DNA from 3 places in the Micromonospora sp. NPDC005291 genome. Region 2 is predicted to be linked to each of the others. Evidence: riboswitches for the same ligand, from Rfam matches in the RefSeq annotation. Region 2 holds a riboswitch; each other region holds the start of a gene.
What was found. A riboswitch is a leader RNA that binds a small molecule or an ion and turns the genes downstream of it on or off. The one in region 2 is predicted to bind cobalamin.
Positions count from the first base shown of each region.

Region 1 (6,013 bases), on a different contig from region 2:
GCTGCACATCCTCGGCTCGCCGACGCGGTGATCGTCGCGACTCCCGACCGCGCGCATGACGAGCCCGTGGTGGCATTCGCCATGCTCGGCTACGCGATCCTGCTGGAGAAGCCGATGGCGCCGCTCCCCGAGCAGGCGGAGCGGATCGTCGCCGCAGCAGTCGACAACGACGTTCTCCTCGCCGTCTGTCACGTGCTCCGATACACGCCCTATTCCCGGACACTCAAGCGGCTCATCGACTCCGGGCGGATCGGCACGATCGTCAGCATCGACCACTTGGAGCCTGTCGGCTGGTGGCACCACGCCCACAGCTACGTCCGCGGCCAGTGGGCGGTGGAGGCCGAGTCCTCCTCGATGCTGCTCGCCAAGTCGTGCCACGACATCGACTGGCTCGGCCATCTCATCGGCCGACCGGTCCGACGGGTCTCCTCCTTCGGCGGCCTCGCCCACTTCCGGCCGGAGAACCGTCCGGCCGGAGCGACCGAGCGCTGCGTCGACTGCCCGGTCGAACGATCGTGTGCCTACTCAGCGATCCGGATCTACGAACGCTTTTTGGGCGACCCCGTCCACGAGGCATGGCCGCTGGGCGTGCTCACCGACGATGTCAGCGTGGGGGGCGTCCGCAAAGCTCTTGAAGACGGCCCGTACGGCGTCTGCGTCTACACAGGCCGCAACGACGTCGTCGACCACCAGGTCGTCAACCTCGAATATGAGGGCGGCATCACCGTCGCTTTCACGATGACAGCCTTCACCGCGCTCGACTTCCGCAAGACCCGAATCTTCGGCACGCACGGCAGCATCGAGGGCGACGGCCGCACCCTGCGCGTCCACGACTTCCTCACCGACACCCTCGAGACCATCGACCTGGATCCCGACGGCGACGCCTCGGCCGCCGACGGACACGGCGGCGCCGACGGAGCACTCATCGAGGCGTTCATCGCGGCGGTTGCCACCGGGGACCGCGCACTGGTCACCTCCGGACCCGAGGAGAGCATCTCCTCACACCGAGTCGTCTGGGCGGCAGAGCAGTCCCGCGCCACTGGCAGCGTCGTCGAGCTCAGTCCTGCCACGCCGATGTAGGCAAACGCGGGCCAACCGCCGGACGGAACCCCGGGGCGATCGACTTGTGGTCGCCCCGGGAGGATGCCCCCCTCCGTTGGGGCCCGATCTCGACCTGCCCGCAGGGACAGCAGTACCTGCTGATCCTCCACCGTCAGCTGATCGTGGCTGGCGTCGGACGTGGCCACGTGTCCGCACTTCGCTCCTGCACTGCCGGCGTCACACCAGGCGCTGGTTGCGGACCTTCGGGCACACGTTCCTGAGGTGGCCTTGCTTGTGCTGGCGGACCTGCTCGTCCCAGACCTCCTGGTCGTAATCGGGGCCTGGCGGGATCCATTTGTGGGAGCCGTCGCTGTAGTGGTACTTCTCGTCGCCCAGTTTCAGGGTGCTCATCGTGTCCAGCTGAGCGAGCCCAGCGACAGCAGGTACCGGACTCCCTGAACCAACTCTCAGCCCGTCGGTCCTACTAGAGCTCTTACAGCCACCGCGGCTGGTCAGCGGCAGATCCGGATGCCTCACCGAGACGGGTCGGCTGATCCCCTCGAAACGCTTCTCGCTGATCGGCGGCCGTAGCAAACGGTTGTCCCAACCAGCAACACAGCTCCGGTGAAGAAGTAGGTGTTAATTCCGATGCCGGTCCAGAACTCGCCCGTGGAGATGTCTGCGTCCCCCATGAAGCCGCCGCGACGGATACCGGTGACCATCAGCAAATTCTCGGCCATCCCTGGAACACCCCGGATGACGAGCAGCATGCTGCCGGACAACAGTGGCGCCAGCAGTAACCACCGGGGGAAATGTAGAGCCAGCGGACGGACTGTGGCTAGAACGACGGCTGCCCCGACGGCCGACATCGAGATGAGCACAACGTTGAAGATCACGTAAGCCCTCATATCCCAGGGTCCATCACCGGTCGGATCGTCACCGGGGAAGAAAACCAGGATCACATGCGACACCACAAAGAAGATCAACCATGCGAAGGCGCCGTACGCCCAGCGACGACCTCTGAAAACGGGCATACAAGCACCATCGCCAAGTCAGCACCATGATGCCTCCCTCCCTGGTTGGGTTTCACTCCCCCAGCGGAGTGAGGCACTGGTGGAGCCCGGGACTGCCGGAGCGTCGACGACAAGGTGTGGTGGGCGTCGCGAAGGACCCGCCCGCGCGGGTACGCCTGATGCTGGCGACGTCACCGTTGATGGGTAGCCAGTAGGACGGAATGAACGCGGCGACTGCGATCAGGCAGGGCATCCTCCCGATAGCTCCAACGACCTCGGGCGCCCTGATCACCCGTGGCGGCATCGGTTGCCAGCGGATCTCTACGGCGCTAGGTTGACATTTCATCGATCAACGTCTACCTCGCAAGGTACCGGGGGTCCGCATGTCCACGTCTGTCAATCGCCGCACCGTCCTGGCCGGTGGCGCCGGTGCCGCCATCGGCCTAGCGCTGCCCGGCCCCGTCGCTCACGCCGGTGGCCACCACCCCACCAGCGTGAGCTTCACCCTCGACGCGAGAACGCTCGACGGCGGTGAGCAGGTCACCTCGGTCACTCTCGACACCGGCCGGCTCGGGCCGATCGACCCCGCCGGGCTCACCCCCGGCACGTTCACCGTGCATGCCAAGGCCACCAGCCCGATCCCGATCGCTCCCGGCGATCTGATCTTCAGCGAGTACGACCTGGACCGCACGGTGACCGCGGCCCGGCTCGACCGGCACGGAAACATCGTGCTGGAGCTGAGCTACGCCGAAGGTCAACTCGGCGGTGGCACCCTCGGCTACATCGCGAGCAGGGGCCGCAACGTCCGGCTGGACCTCGTCTACACCATCAGGCAGAACACCCCGCTCGTCCGGCGCCACGGCTCGCCGGTCACCATCACTCGCTTCGTTCAGGGGCGGCTGTCGAACCCCGAGGTGGACGCCTTCAGCCACCACGTCTCGGGCTCGGGCCTGAAGTACCGGTTGTACTCCCCGGAGCGTTCGCCCCGCCGCGGTCGCCTGCCGCTGGTCCTCTGGCTGCACGGCGGCGGCGAGGGTGCCTCGCTGCCCGACGATTACTACGACAACGAGACCACGCTGCGCGCCAACCGCGGCGCGCTGGGCTTCGCCACCCCGGAGGCTCAACGGATCTTCTCCGGCGCGTACGTCGTCGCTCCGCAGAGCACCTCCTACTGGATGGAGGACGGCCCCCGGTTCGCCCCGCTGATCCGCGAGATCGTCGAGGACCTCGTACGCCGCAAGCGTGTCGACCCCGACCGGATCTACGTGGCCGGTTGCAGCAACGGCGGCTACATGTCCCTGGAGATGACCGTCGCCTATCCCAACCTGTTCGCCGCGTCGGTGCCGATCTGCGGCGTCGTCGAGCCGCTCGGCGGAGAGGGCCCGCCGCTGATCACCGACGCGGAGCTGGCGCGGATCGACACCCCGACCTGGCTGGTCACCTCGCGCGACGACGACACCGTGCCACCCGAGACCAACACGATCCACGCCCATGACCTCATCCCGGGATCACTGATCACCCTGTACGACCACGTTGTCTGGAACGGCCACCAGTTCCCCGGTCACTGGTCCTGGATCTACGTGGCCCGCAACGACCCGAGCCGCAACGGCACCCACATCTGGCAGTGGATGGCCCGCCGTCGTCGGTGATCCACCGCTCAGGGTCATCGTCCGGGCCACTATGGTGCTCGGTGGCACAAACGTTGCGAGGTGCCCCGCGCGAGTGGGGAGAATCGGGAAGCCGGTGTGAGTCCGGCACGGGCCCGCCGCGGTGACCGGGGAGCTGCCACCTACGCGTACCAGACGCAGCCACTGGCCCTGAGGGGCTGGGAAGGCGGGTGACCAGCGTAGATCCGGGAGTCCGAAGACCGGCCTCGCGTCATCGGCCCCGTCAGGGGCACGAGCGCAGCGGGAGCCTGCCTTGAACACCGGACTCTACGAGACCATCCACCGCCGCCGGGACGTACGTGCCCAGTTCACCGGGGCGCCGATCCCTGACGAGACGTTGCACCGGATCCTCACGGCGGCGCACGCCGCGCCGAGCGTCGGTCTCTCCCAGCCCTGGGACTTCATCCTGGTCCGCGATCCTGAGCTGCGGCAGGAGTTCCACCGGCACGTGGAGCGGGAACGGGACACCTTCGCGGCCGCACTCGACTGCGCGGCGGCGGAACGCTTCGCCCGGATCAAGATCGATGGCGTACGCGAGTCGACGTTGTCGGTCGTGGTTACGTACGACCCGGAGCGGGGTGGTCCGGCCGTGCTCGGTCGACACGCGATCGCCGACGCCGGCCTCTACTCGGTCTGTCTGGCGATCCAGAACCTGTGGCTGGCCGCGACCGCGGAGCAGCTCGGAGTCGGTTGGGTCTCGTTCTACCGGGAGCCGTTCCTGCGCGACCTGCTCGGCATTCCGGCCACCGTCCGCCCAGTGGCGTGGCTCTGCCTCGGCCCGGTCACCCATCTGGAGCAGACGCCGGACCTGGAGCAGCACGGCTGGCGCCAGCGACGCCCGGTGTCGTCGGTGATCCACCACGATCGCTGGACGACCGGGTGACCGGGTGGTTGGGCTACCGACCTCCGCACTCCCCCAACTTCGCGGGATCTGTAAACAACCCTTGATATTAAACTTCACGGACGTCAATATGTGTGGAGGTCGCGGGTCGCCGAAGCCTGGGGAGTGAGCCATGAGAAGCCGTCGGATTTTCGCAGTGGTGGCCGGGGCGGCGATGACCGTCACGGCCGCCGTCGCCTTCGTCCCCAGCAGCATGGCGGCCGTGTCCTCGGCCAACGTCGTCCCGATGGTCGCCTGCACCGCCCCGGCCTGGGCCGAGGGCCCCACCTACCAGGCGGGCGCCCAGGTCACCTATGGCGGCCGGCTCTACCAGGCTCTGGTCACCCACACCGCGCACCCCGGCGCCGGCTGGAACCCCGCCGCGACCCCGTCGCTCTGGCGTGACCTCGGCGCGTGCTCGGGAAGCACTCCGCCGCCCACCACGCCACCACCGACGACCCCGCCGCCCACCACGCCGCCACCGACCACACCTCCCCCCACCACGCCGCCACCAACCGGTGGGACCTGCGCGGTGAAGTCGCGGCCCGCCGGCAAGGTGTTGCAGGGCTACTGGGAGAACTGGGACGGGGCCTCCAACGGCGTACACCCCGGACTCGGCTGGATCCCGATCACCGACAGCCGGCTCAACCAGCACGGCTACAACGTGATCAACGCGGCGTTCCCGGTGATCCGCTCGGACGGCACGGTCCTCTGGGAGAACGGCATGGACGCCGGCGTCAAGGTGGCCACCCCGGCCGAGATGTGCCAGGCCAAAGCGGCCGGCGCCACCATCCTGATGTCGATCGGCGGGGCCGCGGCAGGCATCGACCTGAGCTCCAGCGCGGTCGCCGACCGGTTCATCGCGACGATCGTGCCGATCCTCACGACCTACCACTTCGACGGCATCGACATCGACATCGAGACCGGCCTGACCGGCAGCGGCAACATCAACACTCTGTCCACGTCGCAGGCCAACCTGATCCGGATCATCGACGGAGTGCTGGCCCGGATGCCGTCGAACTTCGGCCTGACCATGGCACCGGAAACGGCCTACGTCACCGGCGGCAGCGTGGTCTACGGCTCGATCTGGGGCTCCTACCTGCCAATCATCAAGAAGTACGTCGACAACGGCCGGCTCTGGTGGCTGAACATGCAGTACTACAACGGCAGCATGTACGGCTGCGCCGGCGACTCGTACCCGGCGGGCACCGTGCAGGGCTTCACCGTTCAGACACAGTGCCTGAACAACGGCCTCACCATCCAGGGCACCACCATCCGCGTGCCGTACGACAAGCAGGTCCCGGGCCTGCCCGCGCAGAACGGGGCGGGCGGTGGCTACATGTCGACGTCGTTGGTCACGCAGGCCTGGAACTCCGTGCCCGGTCTCAAGGGCCTGATGACCTGGTCGGCGA
Region 1 is NZ_JBEXGR010000001.1:89,017-95,029, forward strand. It holds gene ABZT18_RS00350 (Gfo/Idh/MocA family oxidoreductase) at 1-1,080, shown strand, start outside; gene ABZT18_RS00355 (hypothetical protein) at 1,279-1,452, opposite strand; gene ABZT18_RS00360 (hypothetical protein) at 1,575-2,075, opposite strand; gene ABZT18_RS00365 (PHB depolymerase family esterase) at 2,438-3,703, shown strand; cobalamin riboswitch at 3,745-3,945, shown strand; gene bluB (5,6-dimethylbenzimidazole synthase) at 3,975-4,604, shown strand; gene ABZT18_RS00375 (glycosyl hydrolase family 18 protein) at 4,735-6,013, shown strand, end outside.
Region 1: another riboswitch for cobalamin. It lies ahead of bluB (5,6-dimethylbenzimidazole synthase); the one in region 2 lies ahead of ABZT18_RS21515 (ribonucleoside-diphosphate reductase subunit alpha).

Region 2 (6,013 bases):
GCGTCGATGCCGGACTTCAGGGCGTCGAGAAGCTGCTCCGGGGTGAAGTCGCCGGGCAGCGGGCTGACCGCCGAGTAGTGCACGGTGCCTGCCAGGTCGACCAGCACCAGCCGCAGCGTGCGGCGGGCGACGTGGGCGCCGATCGCGTACCGGCTCTCCGGGACGAGTTCATAGACGATGGCGGGCTTGCCGATCCCCGGGCGGCGGACGCCGGCGGGACGGAGCAGGCCGTCGGCGGTCAAACGGGCGATGACCTTGGAGACCGCCTGCGGCGTCAGACCGGTGGCGTCGACCACGGTCGACCGCTCGAACGTCCGCACGGTACGTCCCAACGCCATGACCAGCGCCTGGTTGTAGCCGCGCAGGAAGGTGACGTCGGCTGTGGTGCGCGTCATCCCACCACCCTATTACGCAACGCTGTTGCTAAATTCGCTCGGTGCATGGATTGAGCAGAGGTCGACGCCTGGCGGCGGTTGTCGCGTTGGCGCTGGGCGGGGTGGCGGTCGGCCTGACCGAGTTCGTGGCGATGGGGCTGCTGCCCGACATCGCACGCGATCTACTCCCGCAGCAGTACGCCCAGTCGTCGTCGGGCGCGGTGGCTCGCGCGGGCTGGATGATCACCGCGTACGCGCTCGGCGTGGTCGTGGGCGCGCCCCTGCTCGCCGCCCTGACCGCCCGACTGCCACGCAAGAAGTTGGTGCTCGGGCTGCTCGTCCTCTTCGTCGTCGGCACCATCGCGTCGGCGACCGCGCCGACGTTCGACCTGGTGCTGGTGGCCCGGTTCGTCGCGGCGCTGCCGCACGGCGCGTACTTCGGAGCGGCCGGTCTGCTCGCGGCCACCCTGATGGGCCCCGGTAACGAGGCCCGGGGGTTCGCCGCCGTGCTCAGTGGCCTGACCGTGAGCAACGTGGTGGGCGTACCCCTGATCACGCGGCTCGGGCAGGCGGCCGGTTGGCGTACGGCGTACCTGGTCATCGCCGGGGTGTTCGTGCTCACCCTGTTGGCGGTGCTGGCGGTCGTCCCGGAGGTCGTCGCGGCGGTCGACGCATCCCCGGCCGCCGAGTTGAGGGCGCTGCGGACCTCGCAGGTGTGGCTCGTCGCGGCCGTCGGGGCGGTGGGCTTCGCCGGGTTCTTCGCGGTCAACACCTACATCGCACCGGTCACCACCGACGTCGCCGGCCTCTCGGCCGCGACGGTCCCGTGGGTGCTGGTCGCGGTGGGCCTGGGCATGACCGTCGGCAATGCCCTGGGTGGTTGGCTCGCGGACCGGGACCTGCGCCGGAGCATGATCGTCGGTTTTGTCGCCATGATCGTGAGCATCGCCGTCTTCAGCCTCGTCGCGTCGAACCGCGTCGGCCTGTTCGTGGGCGCGTTCCTGGTGGGCGCGACCAGCCTCTACCTGGGGCCGGTCCTACAGGCGCGCCTGATCACGGTGGCGCCGGGTGCGCAGTTGATGGGTGCGGCGATGAACCAGTCCGCCATGAACATCGCGAACAGCCTCGGCGCCGCTCTGGGCAGCGTTGCCATCGCCGCGGGCTTCGGCTACCTCGCGCCGGCCTGGGTGGGCGTGGCCCTTGCGATTCTCGGGCTGGGCCTCGCGGGTGTCAGCTTCGCGGCCGAGCGACGCTCGCGTGCCCCGGAGCCGGTCGCCGTCGCGAACTGACCCGCCGGCGGGGGACCGGTGACGGTCGTCACCAGCCCGCCACCGACACGCCCGGGACCGACATGTGGGGTGTGACAACCGCAGCGTCCCTATATATGGTGTCGAGCGCAGCTGGTTCGGCCGCTCATCCCGAGTGGTCGAGGCAAGAGGGAACCCGGTGAAAATCCGGGACTGTCCCGCAGCGGTGAGTGGGAACGACCGCCGTCATCAGCACTGGGCCACCAATCGGCCTGGGAAGCGACGGCCAGTAGGAGATCGGCGAGCCCGGTCGTGCCCGCGAGTCCGAAGACCTGCCAGCGCGCCGCGCACCCGTACCCGGGTGGGCGGCGGTCTGAGGCCGCGTGGGACGGCTGACGCCACCTGACCCACGCCCGACCGGCGTGGCGTCCGCCGGTGTCCGTCTTCTCCTCGCGTCCGAGGGCCATCAGGTCTCGAACTCGCGAGGAGTGAGTGGTGACAGTCACCGAGGTAGTCCCGGCCCTGCGGCGGACGCCGATGCAGGTCCGCAAGCGCAACGGCGCCACCGAGTCCGTGGACGTGAACAAGATCGTCCGGGCCGTCGAGCGGTGGGCCGACGACCTCGCCGACGTCGACCCGATGCGCGTGGCCACCCGCACGATCAGCGGCCTGTACGACGGCGCGACGACGGCCGAGCTGGACCGGCTGTCCATCCAGACCGCGGCCGAGATGATCGGCGAGGAACCGCAGTACTCGCGCCTCGCCGCCCGGCTGCTGGCCGGTTACGTCGAGAAGGAGGTGCGTCGGCAGGGCGTCACCTCGTTCAGCGCGGCGATCCGGATCGGCCACGCCGAGGGACTGATCGGTGACGACACCGCCGTGTTCGTCGCCGCGCACGCCACGATGCTCGACGACGCCATCGATCCGGACGGTGACCGGAGGTTCGAGTACTTCGGCCTGCGCACGGTGTACGACCGGTACCTGCTGCGCCACCCCACCAGCCGGCTGGTGCTGGAGACCCCGCAGTACTGGCTGCTGCGGGTGGCCTGCGGGCTGTCCCGTACGCCCGACGAGGCGGTCGACTTCTACCGGCTGATGTCCAGCCTGGCGTACCTGCCCAGCTCACCGACGCTGTTCAACTCCGGGACCCGGCACACCCAGATGTCCTCCTGCTACCTGGTCGACTCGCCGCGCGACGAGCTGGACTCGATCTACCAGCGGTACGCGCAGGTCGCGAACCTGTCCAAGTTCGCCGGTGGCATCGGCATCGCGTACTCCCGGGTCCGATCCCGGGGCGCGCTGATCCGCGGCACCAACGGGCAGTCCAACGGGATCGTGCCGTGGCTGCGCACGCTGGACGCGAGCGTCGCCGCGGTCAACCAGGGCGGTCGGCGCAAGGGCGCGGCCTGCGTCTACCTGGAGCCGTGGCATCCGGACATCGAGGAGTTCCTGCAACTGCGGGACAACACCGGGGAGGACGCCCGGCGCACCCACAACCTGAACCTGGCCAACTGGATCCCGGACGAGTTCATGCGCCGGGTCGAGGCCGACGAGATGTGGTCGCTGTTCGACCCGCACGAGGTGCCGGAGCTGCCCGACCTGTGGGGGGAGCGGTTCGACGCCGCGTACCGGGAGGCCGAGGCGCAGGGTCGCTACGCGCGGCAGGTCCCGGCGCGGGAGCTGTACGGGAAGATGATGCGCACCCTCGCCCAGACCGGCAACGGGTGGATGACCTTCAAGGACGCCGCCAACCGGCTGTGCAACCAGACGGCCGAGCCGGGCAACGTGGTGCACCTGTCCAACCTGTGCACCGAGATCATCGAGGTGTCCAGCGACGCCGAGACCGCGGTGTGCAACCTGGGCTCGGTGAACGTCGCCGCCCACCTCACCGACGCCGGCATCGACTGGGAGCGCCTGCGCGCCACGATCCGTACCGCGGTGACGTTCCTCGACCGGGTCATCGACATCAACTACTACCCGACCCCGCAGGCGGAGGCGAGCAATCCCCGCTGGCGGCCGGTCGGGCTCGGGCTGATGGGTTTGCAGGACGTGTTCTTCGCGCTGCGACTGCCGTTCGACTCTCCGGCCGCGCGGGAGCTGTCCACCCGGATCAGCGAGGAGCTGTACCTGACCGCGTTGGAGACCTCCGCCGACCTGGCGCGCCGCTTCGGCGCGCACCCGGCGTTTGGGCAGACCCGGGTCGCGCGAGGCCAGCTTCAGCCCGACCTGTGGGGTGGCGAGGGCACGCAGACCGCGCGCTGGGCCGCGCTGCGGCAGCAGATCGAGGAGTACGGGCTGCGCAACTCGCTGCTGGTGGCGGTCGCGCCGACGGCGACCATCGCCTCGATCGCGGGGTGCTACGAGTGCATCGAGCCGCAGGTGTCCAACCTGTTCAAGCGCGAGACCCTGTCGGGGGAGTTCCTCCAGGTCAACACCGCCCTGGTACGCGAGCTGAAGGCGCGTGGCCTGTGGACCGACCGGGTCCGTTCGGCGATCAAGCGGGCGGAGGGGTCGGTGCAGGACATCGCGGAGCTGCCGTCCGGCGTCCGGGAGTTGTTCCGCACCGCGTGGGAGCTGCCGCAGCGTGCGCTGATCGACCTGGCCGCCGCCCGAGCCCCGTTCATCGACCAGTCTCAGTCGCTGAATCTGTTCCTGGCCTCACCCACCATCGGCAAGCTCTCCTCGATGTACCTGTACGCCTGGAAGGCCGGGCTGAAAACCACCTACTACCTGCGCTCGCGCCCCGCCACGCGGATCCAGCAGGCCACCGTCGCGGTTGTCGCGCCGTCGGACGCCGAGACGCTGGCCTGCTCGCTGGAGAACCCCGAGTCGTGCGAGGCCTGCCAGTGACCACCGCCGACACCACCGCCGACACGAGGACCACGCACATGCTGCTCGACCCCGGGATGGACCTCACCCTCCGCCCGATGCGCTACCCGCACTTCTTCGACCGGTTCCGCGACGCCATCCGTAACACCTGGACGGTCGAGGAGGTCGACCTGCACGCCGACCTCGCCGACCTCGACAAACTGTCGCCGGCCGAGCGGCACCTGGTCAGCCGCCTGGTGGCGTTCTTCGCCACCGGCGACACGATCGTCGCCAACAACCTGGTGCTCAACCTCTACCAGCACGTCAACAGCCCCGAGGGTCGCCTCTACCTGTCCCGGCAGCTGTTCGAGGAGGCTGTGCACGTCCAGTTCTATCTGAACCTGCTCGACACGTACGTGCCCGACGAGACCGAGCGGTTCGCCGCCTTCGCGGCCATCGAGAACATCCCCTCCATCCGCCGCAAGGCCGAGTTCTGCTTCCGCTGGATCGACTCGCTGAGCGATCTGCGAGAGCTGCGGTCCCGGGAGGACCGGCGGACGTTCCTGCTCAACCTGATCTGCTTCGCCGCCTGCATCGAGGGGCTGTTCTTCTACGGCGCGTTCGCGTACGTCTACTTCCTGCGCTCCCGTGGCCTGCTGCACGGTCTGGCCTCCGGCACCAACTGGGTGTTCCGCGACGAGTCCATGCACATGGCGTTCGCGTTCGACGTCGTCGACACGGTTCGTGGCGAGGAGCCGGACCTGTTCGACGACGACCTCGCCGACCAGGTTCGGCAGATGCTCACCGAGGCCGTCGAGTGTGAGGTGCAGTTCGCCGAGGACCTGGTGGGCCACGGCGTGCCCGGCCTGACGTTGACCGACATGCGGGAGTACCTCCAGCACGTGGCCGACCGCCGTCTCGCCCAGCTCGGCATCGCGCCGCACTACGGGTCGAGCAATCCGTTCGCCTTCATGGAGTTGCAGGACGTGCAGGAGCTGTCCAACTTCTTCGAGCGGCGGGTTTCGGCGTACCAGGTCGGCGTGACCGGCACGGTCGCCTTCGACGACGACTTCTAGTCCACCTAATAGTAAAGATTGTGAACAGATGATGTTACAGTAACTTCCGTCGATCTGACGCTCGAAATCCCAGGGAAGGAGTGACTATGTCGAGACTGCGCGCCCTGGCCGCGCTCGTGGCACTGACGGTCGCCGGCGGCCTGTTGGCGGTCCTGCCGTCGACCCCGGCGTCGGCCGCGGCCTGTGCGGCATCCTGGCAGTCGTCGGCCGTCTACACCGGAGGGGCCCAGGTCTCTCACAACGGCCGCAACTACCAGGCGCAGTGGTGGACCCAGAACGAGGCTCCGCCGGGGACCACCGGCGTCTGGCAGGACCTGGGCTCCTGCGGAGGTGGCACCACGCCGCCGCCCACGGGCGCCTGCAACTATCCGAACTGGACCGCCGGCACCTGGTACGCCACGGGAAGCATCGTGCGCTACACCAACGGCCAGTACTACATCGCCGAGCACGACAACCCGGGCTACGACCCCATCATCAGCACCTGGTACTGGGAGCCCTATGCCTGCGG
Region 2 is NZ_JBEXGR010000016.1:109,334-115,346, forward strand. It holds gene ABZT18_RS21505 (ROK family protein) at 1-395, opposite strand, end outside; gene ABZT18_RS21510 (MFS transporter) at 437-1,663, shown strand; cobalamin riboswitch at 1,759-1,976, shown strand; gene ABZT18_RS21515 (ribonucleoside-diphosphate reductase subunit alpha) at 2,159-4,471, shown strand; gene ABZT18_RS21520 (ribonucleotide-diphosphate reductase subunit beta) at 4,510-5,505, shown strand; gene ABZT18_RS21525 (glycoside hydrolase family 19 protein) at 5,592-6,013, shown strand, end outside.

Region 3 (6,013 bases), on a different contig from region 2:
TCGCGCCGACCTCGGGACCGGTGCAGGTTGCGGGTCTCGTTGGCGACGATCGCGAGCAGCCAGGATCGGAAGGACGACTCGCCCCGATAACGGGACAACTTGCGGTACGCCTTCACAAACGCCTCCTGGATGACGTCCTCGCAGTCCGAGCCCGCGCCGAGCAGCACCGCCGTCCGGTGCGCGGACGCGGTGTGCCGGGCGACCAGGAGGTCGTACGCCTCCAGGTCACCTGCCCGAGCGCGGGTGACGAGCGGGTCGTCGTCCAGGGGAACCTCCGTTCGGATCACACTCATGACACCGCCCACACGCCGCGGGTTCCACCCGTGGTTTTCCGACCGGGTCAGCTCCCTCCCATCCGACGTGCAGGGTATTGCCAGGAATCGGTGCTGCACTGGAGGGGCGTCGAGGAGAGGGGCTGGGCATGAGCTGGTTCAATCGCCGGTCGCGGGGTGCCGAGGCGACCCCGACGAAGCTGGACCGGGAGGCGACCCGCGACGACCTCGCGGCGTTGGAGGAATTCGTCGCCACTCGGCAGGGAGTGGAGTTCTACCTGGAGCCGGAGACCACCGCGACGGACACCACCGTGATGGCGATCGCCCACGACGGCGAGTGGATCCGTCGTCGTACCGGCACGCCGCGCGCCGCCGGCACCATCGCCCGCAAGCACGCGGTGCCGCTGTACGAGGCGGCGCGCACCGGCTACCCGGAACGGATGCGGGTGTGGAATCGCGCCCACCCGGAACGCCACGCCCGCTGAACCATGCGCCCGCCAGATCAGGCATGTCCCTGTCGGTCAGGTTGCGGCACGTGCCAGTGACCGCTGAATGAGCGTGAGGACGGGTGGAAGTAGCAGATCGTTGCTGGCGACCGTAGCCACAGCGTGCACGCTGTGGTGAGTGCCGTCGATGTCGACCACTTCGGCACCAGCCTCCTGAGCGACCACGACGCCCGCAGCGGTGTCCCACGGCTTGTTGTCGAGCATGATGAATGCATCGATCCTGCCTTGGGCCAACCAGGCGAGGTCGATCGCGGCGGAGCCGTGCATGCGTATTCGTTGGACGTGCTGGGCGAGTTGTTCCGTGATGGCCAGTCGTTCGGTGTTCTTCCGACTGGCCTCGGCACCGACGGCGTAGTCGCCGATGGCGACGACGGCGTCCTGCAGATCGGTGACTCGGCTGGCGTGGATGCGTTGATTGTTGGCGTAGGCACCGTGTCCTCTGGCGGCGTGATAGCGGGTGCCGAGGAACGGCAGGTCGACAATGCCGAGGACGGGATGTGTGCGATGGATGAGGCCGAGGGAGATGGCGCACAGCGGTGAGCCGTGGATGAAGTTGACGGTCCCGTCAACCGGGTCGAGTGCCCACGTGAGTTGGCTGGTGTCGCCGCTGGCGCCGTACTCCTCGCCGAGGAACCCGATGTCGGGTGCCTTGGCGGCCAGGTGCTCGCGGACCTGTTGCTCGATGGCGTAGTCCAGCTCAGAGGCCATGTCGCGGTCACCCTTGAAGGTGAGCGCACCGGGACGGAGAGTCCGCATCAGGTTATGCGCCAGGTCGATGGCCTCATGTGCCAGGGGGAGGAGATAGGCGTAGTCGGTCATAGCTGGCGGCTGCGCTCCCAGAGGGAGGTGAACATCTCGTCGAATACCGGGTAGAGGACGGCGGGGCCGGCGGTGCGTTCGATAACCATCGTGGGGCAGTCGACGCCGCGCCTCTGCGGTAGGTAGTGCTGGACGACGCAGAGCCGGTCGTCGATCAGAAGGACGTTGGCCCGGACGGATTCGTCGTACACGCGAATGGCCAGGCGGTCACGGTCATCCGCCGGGAGCCGGTTGCGGATACGGCGAGCCAGGTTTTGGATGTTGAGTTCGGTGAGTGCGCTGAGATGTCCGTCCGGATAGTCGTCCTCGCGCTCCTGCCGCCGGATCGTCTCGCCGGCCGGATCAAGGAACAGGCAGCGGAGGCGACCGCCGGCGGCGAGGAGCTTCAGGAGATGGTTGTCGGCGTACTGCTGACAGATGAGGTTGAGCGACAAGCCGGCCGCCCGGATGTCCTTGGCCTGGTCGAAAAGGACGTGCGGAGGCAACTCTGCGGTGAAGTCTGACCGGTTGGAATATATCGCCGTGACATCGCCCAGTCGGTCGCGATCAGTCCTGTCGAGCTGCGGGCCACTGATGTCCTGCTCTGCCGAGGCCGAGTGGCGTTCGCCGAGGAGGAGCGTCATGCGTGCGTGGCTCGGCACGGACAGGCCGGCGCAGATACGGGTGAGGACGTCGATGCTGCTGACCCGCCGGGTGCCGCTGGTGATCTCGCTGACCTGAGCCTGGCTGAGACCGGTGGCGATACCGAGATTGGTTTGGCTGGCGCGGGTGGCCCGCTGCACAAGCCGGAACACCTGAGCGATGTCGCGAGCGGTCAGAGCGTCGAGCATGTCGGCGGTCTCCCACAGCAGGTGGGGGATGGTGACCGCTGCGGCCGTTCGAACGCTCACGCGAGGCTCCCTTCCCACCTGTGGGGTGAGGTGAGCTTATCCAGTGGTCGAATGGCCCGACCCGGACGACATCCGGAAGGCGGGTGGAAACTATCCGCCGAAGAACCATCCGCCGTGATGGATGGCATCGGTTGCGGCAAGCAGGCTCGCTGCGTGAGACTCTCGTGCCGCCCACACCTGCCGATGCGCCCAGCCTGGCTGTGCCGTGACTGCGCCGCCCCGTGGCCGTGCTCGCGCGCGCAGCTCGATCTCGTCGCCGAGTTCTACGGCCACTCGCTGGCGCTGGCGTTCTACCTGGCGTCCTGCATGAACGAGGCGATTCACGACCTGCTCAGCCTCGGGGGTCGCCCCGACCTTGCCAAGATGCACGTGCGTTTCCTCGGCTGGCTGTCGCTGGCTCGTCGCCCCCGCCGCCGTGAGCCAGACTGATGGGCCTCGCGGACGTTGCCGCCCGGCTCAGGCGTCGTCGACGGCTGAGCGGGCTGCTCCAGCGCGGCCCAGGTCTCGGCGGCGTGCGCGGGGCTCCGCCCGGCGTCGATCATCACACTGCCGCGCTCGTCGGCGACCACCGCGACGCCGGCCTGGACCGCGTCCGGGTCCGGATCGCCTGGGCAGAGCCAGACTCGGCCGGAGAGGTGACGGAACTGCACGGCGACGATGGTGATCGACCCCCGAGATTGATGGCCGACGCTGGTCCGGCGATCACCGATCCTAGGTGCCGGGGCCGGGAGTCGCTGCCCCGCCGGGTGATCGGGGCAGGCCAGGGCATGCGCGCGGACCTTTGCTCTGCTTACGCATACGCACCGAAAAGACGTCGGCACTGTTGCGTCGGGTGAAGCAGAGCAAAGGAACCGCGGCATTGACCCAGGGCATTGCGATCCTGGTTTTCGCACACAAGCCAATCGTCAAATCTCGATGCATGGCGCTCGCCCGGCGGTGTCGGGGTCGGCGTTGACCGGCGACGGAGGGGTGTGGCAGCATTCGCGGCCTGACGGCAGTGAAGGAAGTCGGTGTGAATCCGACGCGGTCCCGCCACTGTCACCGGGGAGCGATCCCCCCTCGTGAGTCACGGCCGTGTGTCTGCGGTTGGAAGGCCGGGGGAGAGCGTCGATCCGGAAGCCAGGATACTTCGGCCGTCGGGACGTACCCCAGGGCGTGGACACCCGAGGAGGACCCGATGACGCACGGCGTCTCATTCATTGGCGAGCATCGTCATGAACCGCACGGTGGGCGCTTCGCCGCGCCCGTGACCGGCGGCACCCGCATGCGCCGAGCCGGCCGCGTCGGTGTGCTCCGAGCCGGCCGCGTCGGCCACCGGTACCGCTGAACTGACCGCCCGGCGCTGACCGTCCCCGACGCCCGCGTCGGTGAGTCGTCCGCCCGGCCGTCGTACCGGCTGACGCCGCACCCACTCGTATCGCCCCGTCACCCCCGTGGTGACCAGGGCGTCATCTCTCGGAGCCTGCCGTGCGCATCCTGCTGCTCTCCACCGCCGACACCGACCTGCTGGCCGCCCGCGCCAGCGGCGCCGACTACCGGCTGGCCAACCCCGCGCGGGTCCCCGCCGACGAGGTACCCGCCCTGCTCGACGGGGTCGACCTCGTCGTCGTACGCCTGCTCGGGGGTCGGCAGGCGTGGCCGGACGGCCTCGCGGCGGTGCTCGCCACCGGCGTGCCGACGGTCGTGCTCGGCGGCGAGGCACTACCCGACGCCGAGCTGATGGCCATCTCCACCGTGCCGTCCGGGGTCGTCACCCAGGCGCTGGCGTACCTGGTCGAGGGCGGGCCCGACAACCTCGGGCAGATGGCCCGGTTCCTCTCCGACACGGTGCTGCTCACCGGCGAGGGGTTCGCCCCGCCCGCACCCACCCCGGCGTACGGCGTGCACGGCGCGCACCTGGCCGACCCGTACCGGCCCACCGTGGGGATCGTCTTCTACCGGGCACACGCGCTGGCCGGCAACACCGGGTTCGTCGACGTGCTGGTCGAGGCGGTGCGGGCTGCCGGCGGCAACCCGCTGCCGATCTTCTGCGGCTCCCTGCGCGGGCTCACCGCCGACAGCGGACCGTTCGGGCTCTTCGCCCGCTGCGACGCGCTGCTGGTCACCGTGCTCGCGGCCGGCGGCGCGGTCGCCGCGGACGCCTCCGGAGGCGGTGACTCCGATGCCTGGGACGTCGGCGCGCTGGCCGCCCTGGACGTGCCGATCATCCAGGCGCTCTGCCTGACCAGCACCCGTGCGCAGTGGGCCCGCAGCGACGCCGGACTGTCCCCGTTGGACGCGGCGATGCAGGTGGCCATCCCCGAATTCGACGGCCGGATCGTCACCGTGCCGTTCTCGTTCAAGCAGATCGACGCGGACGGGCTCTCGGTCTACGCCGCCGACGAGGAGCGGGCCGCCCGGGTCGCCGGGATCGCGGTTCGCCACGCCCGGCTGCGGTACGTTCCCAACGCCGACAAGCGGATCGCCGTGCTGCTCAGCTCGTACCCCACCAAGCACTCCCGGGTCGGCAATGCCGTCGGGCTGGACACCCCGGTCTCGGCGGTCCGGCTGTTCGCCGCGCTCGCCGACGCCGGCTACCACCTGGGCGACGCGCCGCTGCCCGACGACGGTGACGCCCTGATCCACGCGCTGATCGCCGCCGGCGGTCACGACGTGGAGTGGCTCACCCCGGAGCAGCTCGCCGCCGCCGAGGCCCGGGTGCCCGGGCAGACGTACCGACGCTGGTTCGATCAGGTCCCGGCAGAGCTGCGTGAGCGGATGCGGGAGCACTGGGGTGAGCCGCCGGGCGAGCTCTACACCGAGGGCGGGGACATCGCGCTCGCCGGGCTGCGCTTCGGCAACGTGGTGCTGCTGATCCAGCCGCCGCGCGGCTTCGGGGAGAACCCGATCGCCATCTACCACGACCCGGACCTGCCGCCCAGCCACCACTACCTGGCCGCGTACCGCTGGTTGGCAGCACCGGTCGCCGACGGCGGCTTCGGCGCGGACGCCGTGGTGCACCTGGGCAAGCACGGCACCCTGGAGTGGCTGCCCGGCAAGGGCCTCGGCCTCGCCGCCGACTGCGCACCCGACGCGGTCCTCGGCGACCTGCCGCTGGTCTACCCGTTCATCGTCAACGACCCCGGCGAGGGCACCCAGGCCAAGCGGCGGGCGCACGCCGTGGTGATCGACCACCTCGTGCCGCCGATGGCCCGCGCCGAAACCTACGGCGACCTGGCCAAACTGGAACAACTGCTCGACGAGTACGCCACCGTGCAGGCCCTCGACCCGGCCAAGGTGCCGACCGTGCGGGCACAGATCTGGGATCTGGTACGCGCCGCCGAGCTGCACCACGACCTGAACGCCGAGGCGATGCCCGACGCGGACGACTTCGACGACTTCGTGCTGCACCTCGACGGGTACCTCTGCGAGGTCAAGGACGTGCAGATTCGCGACGGGCTGCACATCCTCGCCGACGCGCCCACCGGGGAGCCCCGGGTCAACCTGGTCCTCGCGGTGCTGCGCGCCCCACAGATCTGGGGTGGTG
Region 3 is NZ_JBEXGR010000006.1:223,094-229,106, forward strand. It holds gene ABZT18_RS11525 (RNA polymerase sigma factor) at 1-293, opposite strand, end outside; gene ABZT18_RS11530 (hypothetical protein) at 422-757, shown strand; gene ABZT18_RS11535 (inositol monophosphatase family protein) at 794-1,597, opposite strand; gene ABZT18_RS11540 (DUF5919 domain-containing protein) at 1,594-2,427, opposite strand; gene ABZT18_RS11545 (hypothetical protein) at 2,641-2,916, shown strand; cobalamin riboswitch at 3,488-3,617, shown strand; gene cobN (cobaltochelatase subunit CobN) at 3,955-6,013, shown strand, end outside.
Region 3: another riboswitch for cobalamin. It lies ahead of cobN (cobaltochelatase subunit CobN); the one in region 2 lies ahead of ABZT18_RS21515 (ribonucleoside-diphosphate reductase subunit alpha).